One region of the Terribacillus sp. DMT04 genome, then DNA from elsewhere that is predicted to be linked to it. Evidence: riboswitches for the same ligand, from Rfam matches in the RefSeq annotation. Region 1 holds a riboswitch; the other holds the start of a gene.
The links. Region 1 has a riboswitch for cyclic di-GMP ahead of KS242_RS18260 (type II secretion system protein). Riboswitches for the same ligand answer to the same signal wherever they lie in the genome.
Positions count from the first base shown of each region.

Region 2: it holds a riboswitch for cyclic di-GMP, as region 1 does, so the genes downstream of both, KS242_RS17880 (hypothetical protein) here and KS242_RS18260 (type II secretion system protein) in region 1, are expected to answer to the same signal.

Region 1 is NZ_CP077639.1:2,078,544-2,082,826, forward strand. It holds gene pilM (type IV pilus biogenesis protein PilM) at 1-215, opposite strand, end outside; gene KS242_RS11070 (prepilin peptidase) at 229-984, opposite strand; gene KS242_RS18260 (type II secretion system protein) at 1,053-1,481, opposite strand; cyclic di-GMP riboswitch class II at 1,533-1,615, opposite strand; gene KS242_RS11080 (type II secretion system F family protein) at 1,704-2,906, opposite strand; gene KS242_RS11085 (type IV pilus twitching motility protein PilT) at 2,907-3,947, opposite strand; gene KS242_RS11090 (GspE/PulE family protein) at 3,959-4,283, opposite strand, start outside.
Region 2 is NZ_CP077640.1:93,299-97,581, reverse strand. It holds gene KS242_RS17900 (hypothetical protein) at 1-127, opposite strand, end outside; gene KS242_RS17895 (hypothetical protein) at 128-430, opposite strand; gene KS242_RS17890 (hypothetical protein) at 430-687, opposite strand; gene KS242_RS17885 (hypothetical protein) at 799-1,356, opposite strand; gene KS242_RS17880 (hypothetical protein) at 1,571-1,879, opposite strand; cyclic di-GMP riboswitch class II at 2,009-2,091, opposite strand; gene KS242_RS17875 (helix-turn-helix domain-containing protein) at 2,082-2,330, opposite strand; gene KS242_RS17870 (PKD domain-containing protein) at 2,741-4,283, opposite strand, start outside.

The DNA of each region.
Region 1 (4,283 bases):
TCGCGTCCGCGCCAGTTGTTTTCTTCCACTACTTTTCGGACAACCTTTACGAATTGTTCTGCAGATTCCAATTTTCCGTTTCGGATGGTTCCAGCCGGCAATTCCAAACTGCCATATGTATTGCCATTGCGAAATCCTGCAGGCTCTCCTGCAGCATAACGCAAAACGTTTTCTTGAATGATGATGTACACTTGTTTGCTTTGCTTTTTAAACATGAACGACCCTCATTTAAAAGAATGAATTAATGTACCAGCTAATCATTGCTTCCCCATGGAAGTAAGTAATTAGTGCACCCAGCAAAATATACGGACCAAAGGGAATTGCCTGCTTCCTTTTCAGCACCTTCGTTGAAAGGAGTACCAAACTAATTACAGCTCCAATTACAGAGGATAAAAAGAATGTAAGTAAAACACCCTTCCAGCCAAGCACGACTCCCAGTACGACAAACAGTTTCAAATCCCCGCCGCCCATTCCGCCTCGACTGAATAAAATGACAAGGAAAAGCAGCACAAAAGCCACAACAGCTCCAATGATAGAATCCCACCAAGGATCTAATGGGGTGAAGACGCGGAGAATAATGAATAGAGGAAGAAAGAACAGCAATATCTTATTTGGAATCAGCATAAATTTCATATCCGTAACGAACAGAATCGCAGCCATAGATACCAAAACAAATGCAGTAATCAGCTCCCATTCCAGTCCGATTACATAATAGCTATAGCCGAATAATAAGCCTGTTGCTAGTTCCGTGAAGGGATAGAGTGGGGAAATTTTTTGTTTGCAGCTGCGGCATTTTCCGCCAAGGAGTATGTAGGAGATTACAGGTATTAGATCGTACGCTTTAATCTGCTGCTTACAATTAGGGCAATAAGAGCGTTCGGATTGGAACATCTTTTTTTCTGGTACGCGCATGCCGACTACATTGTAGAAGGAACCAAGTACTAAACCAAATATAATAAAATAACTCATCAAAAATATTGACATTCAGTTTCCCCTTCCATATGTAAAGACAGAAATCTCTCACGAGGAGAGATTTCTGTTAATCATGCATGTTATGAGTGAGTATCAGCTTTTTCGTTAGCTTCAGCGCCTGCTGTACCTACAGGTTCATCATCTTTTCCAAACTCGTAAACTTCTGCTTTATATTGACCATTTTCTAGTGTAACTTTACTTGTTGCTTTGTCATAGGATTTACCATCTTCTGGATTTTGCGGAGCACTTAGATATCCTTCTTTAATCAAAGCATCTAATGTATAGGAAGCTGTGTCGTCCCCTCCATCTTTCACAGAAGCTAATCGTGCTGCTTCAATCATTTGCTGGGCTGTAGCATTATGCGCATCTTCTCTACTATCACCAATTAAACCTGAAATGACAGGAATAGCGATGGCAGCTAAGATTCCTAAAATCACAATAACTGCAAGCAGCTCAACAAGCGTAAAACCTTTTTCGGACTTCATTTTCTTTTTCAAAAACTTTTTCATTGTGGACACTCCTTTATTATGTAGTTGTTTCCGGCCACGTGGAAAGCAATGGATTAATATGGCCGGTTGCACTACTAGCTCAAAAATAACCAAGTGCCCACATAGAGTTATTTTATCATCGCTTCCTATCAATCTAGTACGATTATAACAGACAATACATGAAAATCTACCCGAAATTTCAAAAATTTACATTGAAATTGTCACTTTACTAGTTATTTACTACTACAAGTTTTCATATAATGAAAACATTGGGAGAATCACTGCAGTAACAATACCTCCAACCATAACGGATAGCACCAAAATTAAAACAGGCTCTAATAATGCTTTCAGTCTTTCAGCAGCATAATCCAGCTCTTGTTCATAAAAATTAGCCGCTCTTTGCAAAAGACTATCCAACGAACCAGATTTTTCTCCTACACGTATCATTTGTGTCACCATTGGCGGAAATGCCCAGTGGGCCTCCATCGGCCCAGCTAGCGAGTCACCTTTCTCAATCGCTTTATAGCATTCTTGCATTACCTGTTCCATCACGGTGTTTTGTATAACACGTCCAGAAATTTGCAGCGTATCAAGAATTGGAACAGAACTTTCTAACAGCGAACTCACAGTCCTTGTCATCCTGGCAAGGATTGCTTTTTGATAAAAGCTGCCGAGTACTGGGATCTTTAGTTTCAGTGTATCTAAAAATAATTTGCCTGTTGGTCTTACCACAATAATTCTATATAAAATAAAACACAGCAGCAAAAGCAGAGCACCAAGGTACCAGTACTTTTGCATAGTCTCTGACAAACGCAATACAAATGCTGTATACGCGGGAAGTTCAGCATTCATTGTAGAGAACATGCCTGTAAATTGCGGAAATACTACTACGAGAAGCGCTACACAAATTGCAACCGCGACAAATCCGACAAGAACTGGATAACTCATTGCCGTAATGACTTTCTGCCGCATGTCGTATTGTTTCTCATAATAAACTGCCATTTTATTTAAGACATCGTCCAGTTCCCCGCTCGCTTCTCCCGCGCGAATCATATTCACGAATAGCTCTGGGAAGATTTTCGGATGCTTTTCAACTGAATGCGAGAAACGGACACCTTCCACCAGGTCTATTCGCACATACTTCAGGGTATCTTTTAAAAACTTGTCCTTTGTTTGTTCCTGTAGCAAACCTGTTGCCTCTACTAGCGAAACACCCGCTTCAATCAGTGTTGATAATTGACGAAGGAAGATAATAAATTCTTTCTTTTTCACTCTTTTACCAAAAGAAAGTTCTTTATTTAAAGTGCGATTTAATTCGCGAAGCTCAAAGACAATGAGCTGTTGCGATTGTAACTTTTCCAATGCTTCACTTCGGTTTTCAGCTTGCACTTTTCCTCGCTTTGCTTTGCCAAGCATATCTCGAGCATTGTATTGAAAGTAATGCATTTATACCCCTCGCTCTTCCAAAAATGGTGTCACTTGATCCATTGTTACGATTCCTGCGGATACCATCTTGCGAATGCTCATGTCCATCGTATGCATACCTTGATCACGTGACGTTTGCATAATACTTGGAATCTGATGCATCTTCCCGTTGCGGATCAAGTTTTTGATTGCCGACGTATTGATGAGTAACTCCGTTAATGCTTTGCGCCCTTGTCCATCAGCACGGCGAACGAGCCGCTGTGATAAAACTGCAGACAGTACACTAGCCAGCTGAATACGAATTTGCGGCTGCTGCTCAGCAGGAAATACGTCAATAATCCGATCAATTGTTTGTGACGCGGAACTCGTATGTAGCGTCGCTAATACAAGATGACCCGTCTCAGCTGCCGTGATAGCCGTCGAGATTGTTTCTAAGTCTCGTAGCTCTCCGACGAGAATGACATCCGGATCTTGGCGCAAACAAGCGCGCAGACCATTTGCGAAATTATCCGTATCCAAGCCCACTTCCCGCTGGTCGATAATACATTGATTATGCTTGTGTAAATACTCAATCGGGTCTTCCAATGTAATGATGTGACGCTGCATGCTCGAATTCATATGGTGAATCATCGCCGCTAAAGTGGTACTCTTCCCGCTGCCAGTTGGACCTGTTACTAAAATTAAGCCTTGAGGTTTCCCAGATAGCATGCGCAGAACGTCTGGCAAATCTAAATCGGTTAGCGTGGGCACGTTGGTCGGTACAACACGGACAGCTAAAGAAACGCAGCCTCTTTGGTGATAAGCATTAATTCGGAAACGTGAAATACCAGGAATACTATAGGAAAAATCGACTTCGCCTGCTTCTTTGAATCGAAGCCAGTTTTTTTCACTTAAAATCGCTTTTGCCATGCCTTCCGTGTCCTCAGGGTTTAGATTTTTACCCCGATGCCGACGAAGCACACCGTGCACACGAAAGATTGGCGGAACTGCCACAGTCAAATGAATATCTGATGCGTTCATTTCCATTGCTGCTATCAATAGCTGATCAAAAGTCTCTTTCATCTGGACGCTCCTTAACTATCTACCGTAATCCGCAATACTTCTTCCACTGTTGTCATGCCTTGTATTGCTTTCTCTAATCCATCATCAATTAACATCTTCATTCCATTTTCAACAGCTGCTTGCTTAATTGTATCCACAGAACGCTGCTGAATAAGCAAATCCCGGATATGATCATCGACAACGAGCAGCTCATGCACAGCCATCCGGCCTCTATAACCTGTCTGCTTACAGCTGTTACATCCCATACCGCGATATAACTGGTCACTTTCTAATCCATGTCTTGCTAATAGTTCCTCTTCTACGTTTGTCGGTGTATATGCTTGTTTACAATCTCGG
Region 2 (4,283 bases), on a different replicon from region 1:
AATTTATCAGCTCTTCCTTAACTACATTCCGAATCTGTTCGAGTTGGCGCTCCTTTGTTTTAAGCTGAATATACATACCACCTTCAACAAGTTCTTGCATTATATCTGCTGCAGTCATGTTTTTCATTTATAGTACTCCCTCCTGATGCATTTCTTGTATCTGCGTCACTAACTCCAGGTATTGTTCTTCATTGCTACAAATACAATGATCAATTCCCAGCAAGTAGCTATCTAATTTCACAGCATCAGCAGCTTTAATGTTAGCTATGTGCTCCTTAAGGTTATTTTCAAATTCCGCCTCGTCTTCATCATTATCAGGTTCAGAGTTATTCCAAATATTAATTAATGTATCCTTTGCTTCTTCCAAGCTGCATACTCTACGATCATCCAAATCCTGCAAGTCCACGAGGATATATAATTTTTCTCCCATCAAATCTCATCTCCTAAACTCTTGTTCTTCTTGTGGTCATACCATTTCCAACTGTCATTCCATAATTTGTGTATTGCAGCTGAAGTTTTTTCATCAAAATAATTACGTAAATCCATCCAATCGTCTGTCTCCCAAATAAGATCATTTAAATCGAATATCATCAGATCTTGAGGTGTACTCCAAGCTACAATTGCCTCTTCATTTATTGTTATGGATTTTATCTCTGCATGGCCGCTTACGCTAATGTGTAGCACCATACATCTGCCTCCTGTATTAAGTAACTCTGAATTATTTATAATCATCTTAAATTTCCTCCCATAAAAAATAGCTTTAAGAAAATTTTCTTAAAGCCGCCTCTAATCTATTTTTTAAGCATAACTCTGATCTAAGATTGTTAGCAGACTCAATTCATCGTTGATATCTAGCTGTTTCCCTAAATCTTCTATGAGCTGCAGGGTTTCGTATACCTTGAGTTTTTTCCCTGGATTGGCTCTTTTTTGAATCAACATTTGATTTGAACTGACTACGAAATATGCTCCATCTTTAAAGAACATACCTCTTGAATCAATTGTCTTGTGTTTATTGCTTTTCTTTAACTCACGCAACATTCTATCCACTTTGTCTTGGTCCTTATACTGTAATTCAACACCTGTTACTACAGGGGATGCCCAGCCTAGAACCATATCAAGAATATAAGAAGTTGCCTCAGCACTCGCATTTGAGTACACTCTTATCGCGGATAGCCCATTCTTAGGTTGTGAGTTGAAAGGACAAATTTCAAAAGTCCTATCATCAGCCTGCACAAAATAACTCTTAGTTCGCTGATCAAAGCTTACACCTGCCAAACCACTCTTGATTTCATTCATACTGTGATTGATAAATACCGTAATTATGAAAATATCATCATTTCCGCCCCATTTTTTCATTACAAGCATCCTCTCTTAATATTAGTTATTAATACAATGGCCTCATGAATCACCCCCAAAAAAGGCATAAAAAAAAGCCTTTGGGTTTGGTTTTTTAATGTAAAAACCAAGCCCAAAGGCTCTTTTATAATTTGTAAACACAGCTAATCGCAATACGATTGCAATAAAAATTAAGATAATATCTTATAGCTGAATTATAACAGAGATATAATTGTTAGTTCAATCCATAATTAAACAGATCAGAGTTGTTATTTGCTAAATCATCAAATTGAATTTGATCCAATTCGATAACGTGTTCAATTACTTTTTCTGTTGTTAGTGACTCACTTACTTTTGAATTCAATTCGTTAATTTTAAGTTCTCTTGAACCAGTTTTATAAACTTTCATACCTTCTAATATATCTTGTTCAGAATCTCTAATCTCGCTAGACAAAGTTACTAATTCAACATATTCCTCTTTATTTAACATAAAGTATGTACGTTTATACAGAAGTCTGGTTTGCTTATTTGCTCCAATTAACATTACGAGAACACCTTCCCTTTAAAATGTTTTAATTCCCCTAATATGATTTATTTAATCGTAATACATAATTAATAGCACCGTTGTAAGATTTCATAATTTACTTTTTTAAAAAAAATAACCTTCTTTAGCTAAAGAGAAGGTCGGTTGCACTAGTAGCTCCAGGTTGCATAAGTGCCCATATACATCAACCTTTCTTCGCTCCCTATAAATCCTTATCGTCGGTAAGTACTCTATAACGCAGCAGTTCCGACATATGAACGCCCAGTGCAACAGATAATCTATATATGTTTAGTAGTGAAACATTTCTCCGGCCGCGCTCTATGTCACTGACATATGTACGATGTAATCCACACATTGCTCCAAGTTCTTCTTGAGACAAGCCTTTTTGGATCCTTAATTGCTTCACAATAATGCCTAAGCCTTTATATAGCGCCTTTTCAAGTTCTTCCATAAGCAAATGATAGTATACCCATAAAAGTACTTCTACAGACTATAAGTTACATTTGGTTTCTCAAGAGGAATAATTTTATATAATTCTACAACTTATAGTGATTTTATCACAGGTTTATTCCAAAAGATAGAAATTTTGTGTATTGTTAATTGTTAAATAGTACAATTTGTTATTGACTTTCCTAAGCACCAGAAAGTATTACTTTGCTGAAAGGTAATAATCGGAACAAAAAAAGGACTCTACACCTGTAACGGCGCAGGGTCCTTTTGATAGGAATTCAATCAGCGTAGACAGAAGACTGTCCTGTTGCTTTATGTTTCTCCGGAGCGTCCTCTAGAGAAGAAACCCGCCATTATATTAAACAATAGCGGGTTTTAGTAGTAACACTCCTAAAATGGTTGCGATGCTATTTAGAAGCTTTTATGGAATTTAAGAACGTCATATACGTCTCCTATGATATTTACTGTAACTGTATCAGTCTTTACAACGCCATTAGCATAGGTAACAACAAATTCAAATGTAGCTTCTCCTTCTCTCAAGGCTGTAGATCCTTTCAAGAAGCTTTCTTCATACAATTCGCCGTTAGCTTCAGTATCTGTATCCATTTGCATTTTAACAGTCTTTCTGAATTGGCTGCTATTCTCCTGGTAGCCTTTAAACCTAGACTCAATGTTTGTGACAGGATAAGGTGATGTATTCGCTTTTAGTACGAATGCTTCACCAGAATAGAAATCTTCAGGCTTGTTGCCCAGTTCCTGATGGATTTCATTCCATTTATCCGTATGTTCAACAAACCCTTCCAGAGTTAAGGCTTTTACTACAATTACAACTGGAACTTCTACTTTGTCAAATCCATCATCCACAATGCCAACAAAGGTATAGTCATCTTTTTCTACCTTATCGATTGTATAACATGAGCTTTGACCGCTCTTCATATCATTCTCTTGAAGTACGGATTCTAAAGTTCCATTACCTTTTTTCATCTTCAATTCGATGTCTAACGGATCATTATCTTTGTCGGTTGGCTTCAAGCATATAGATACTTTATCTCCTTCATATACTGTTGATGGAGTATAGGTAACTGTTAATTCCGGAAGATTGTTCTTTATTGTAACAGACTTAGTTTCGCTATCCTTAGCGCCATGTTCATCTGTCACAGTTAACCTTACTTCGTATTCATCAACGGTTTTAAAAGTGAACGCAGGATTTGCTTCTGTACTCATCTTAGTCCATTGTCCTGTTCCTTTTATACGATACTCATAGAGATACGTAAGCTTATCATTTTCTGCATCAGACGACTTATCAGTGAATTTAACTGAATCGATACGAGTTGCGGGGTTTGGATTTATAGTGAAGTTTGCTTCAGGAGCAATATTTTCAATCTCCACTTGCTTTGTTATGCTATCCGAATCACCTTCTGTATCTGTCACAGTTAATCTTACATCGTAGGTGCCAACTTTAGGGAACTTATATGAATGGTCAGCTGCTGTACTGATAGAGGACCAAGTCTCGGTACCTTGTAGCTTTATCTCATATTTATAAGTAAGCTTGTCACCTTCTGGATCACTCGATTTATCCTTAATATTAACGGTTGTAAGTCTGTTCGTCGGATTTGGTGTGGCATCAAAATCAGCGATTGGCTTGAGATTTTCAACTTGTACGCTAACAATTTCTGTATCAGAATCACCATCAACATCAGTTACAGTCTGCCGTAACTCATAAGTACCCACTTCAGGGAACTTGTATGATGTATCTTTATCATCGCTGAGTTTTGTCCAAGAACTGCTGCCCTTTAATCGAATTTCGTACTTATGTGTTATTGAGTCTCTATCCGGATCACTAGCATTGGACTTTATTTGCACAGTTTCCAGTCGCGTCGTTGGGTTTGGTCTGGCCGTAAAACCCGCTTCTGGTGGTCTGTTCTTTACATCGATTTCCCTTTCATAAGTATCA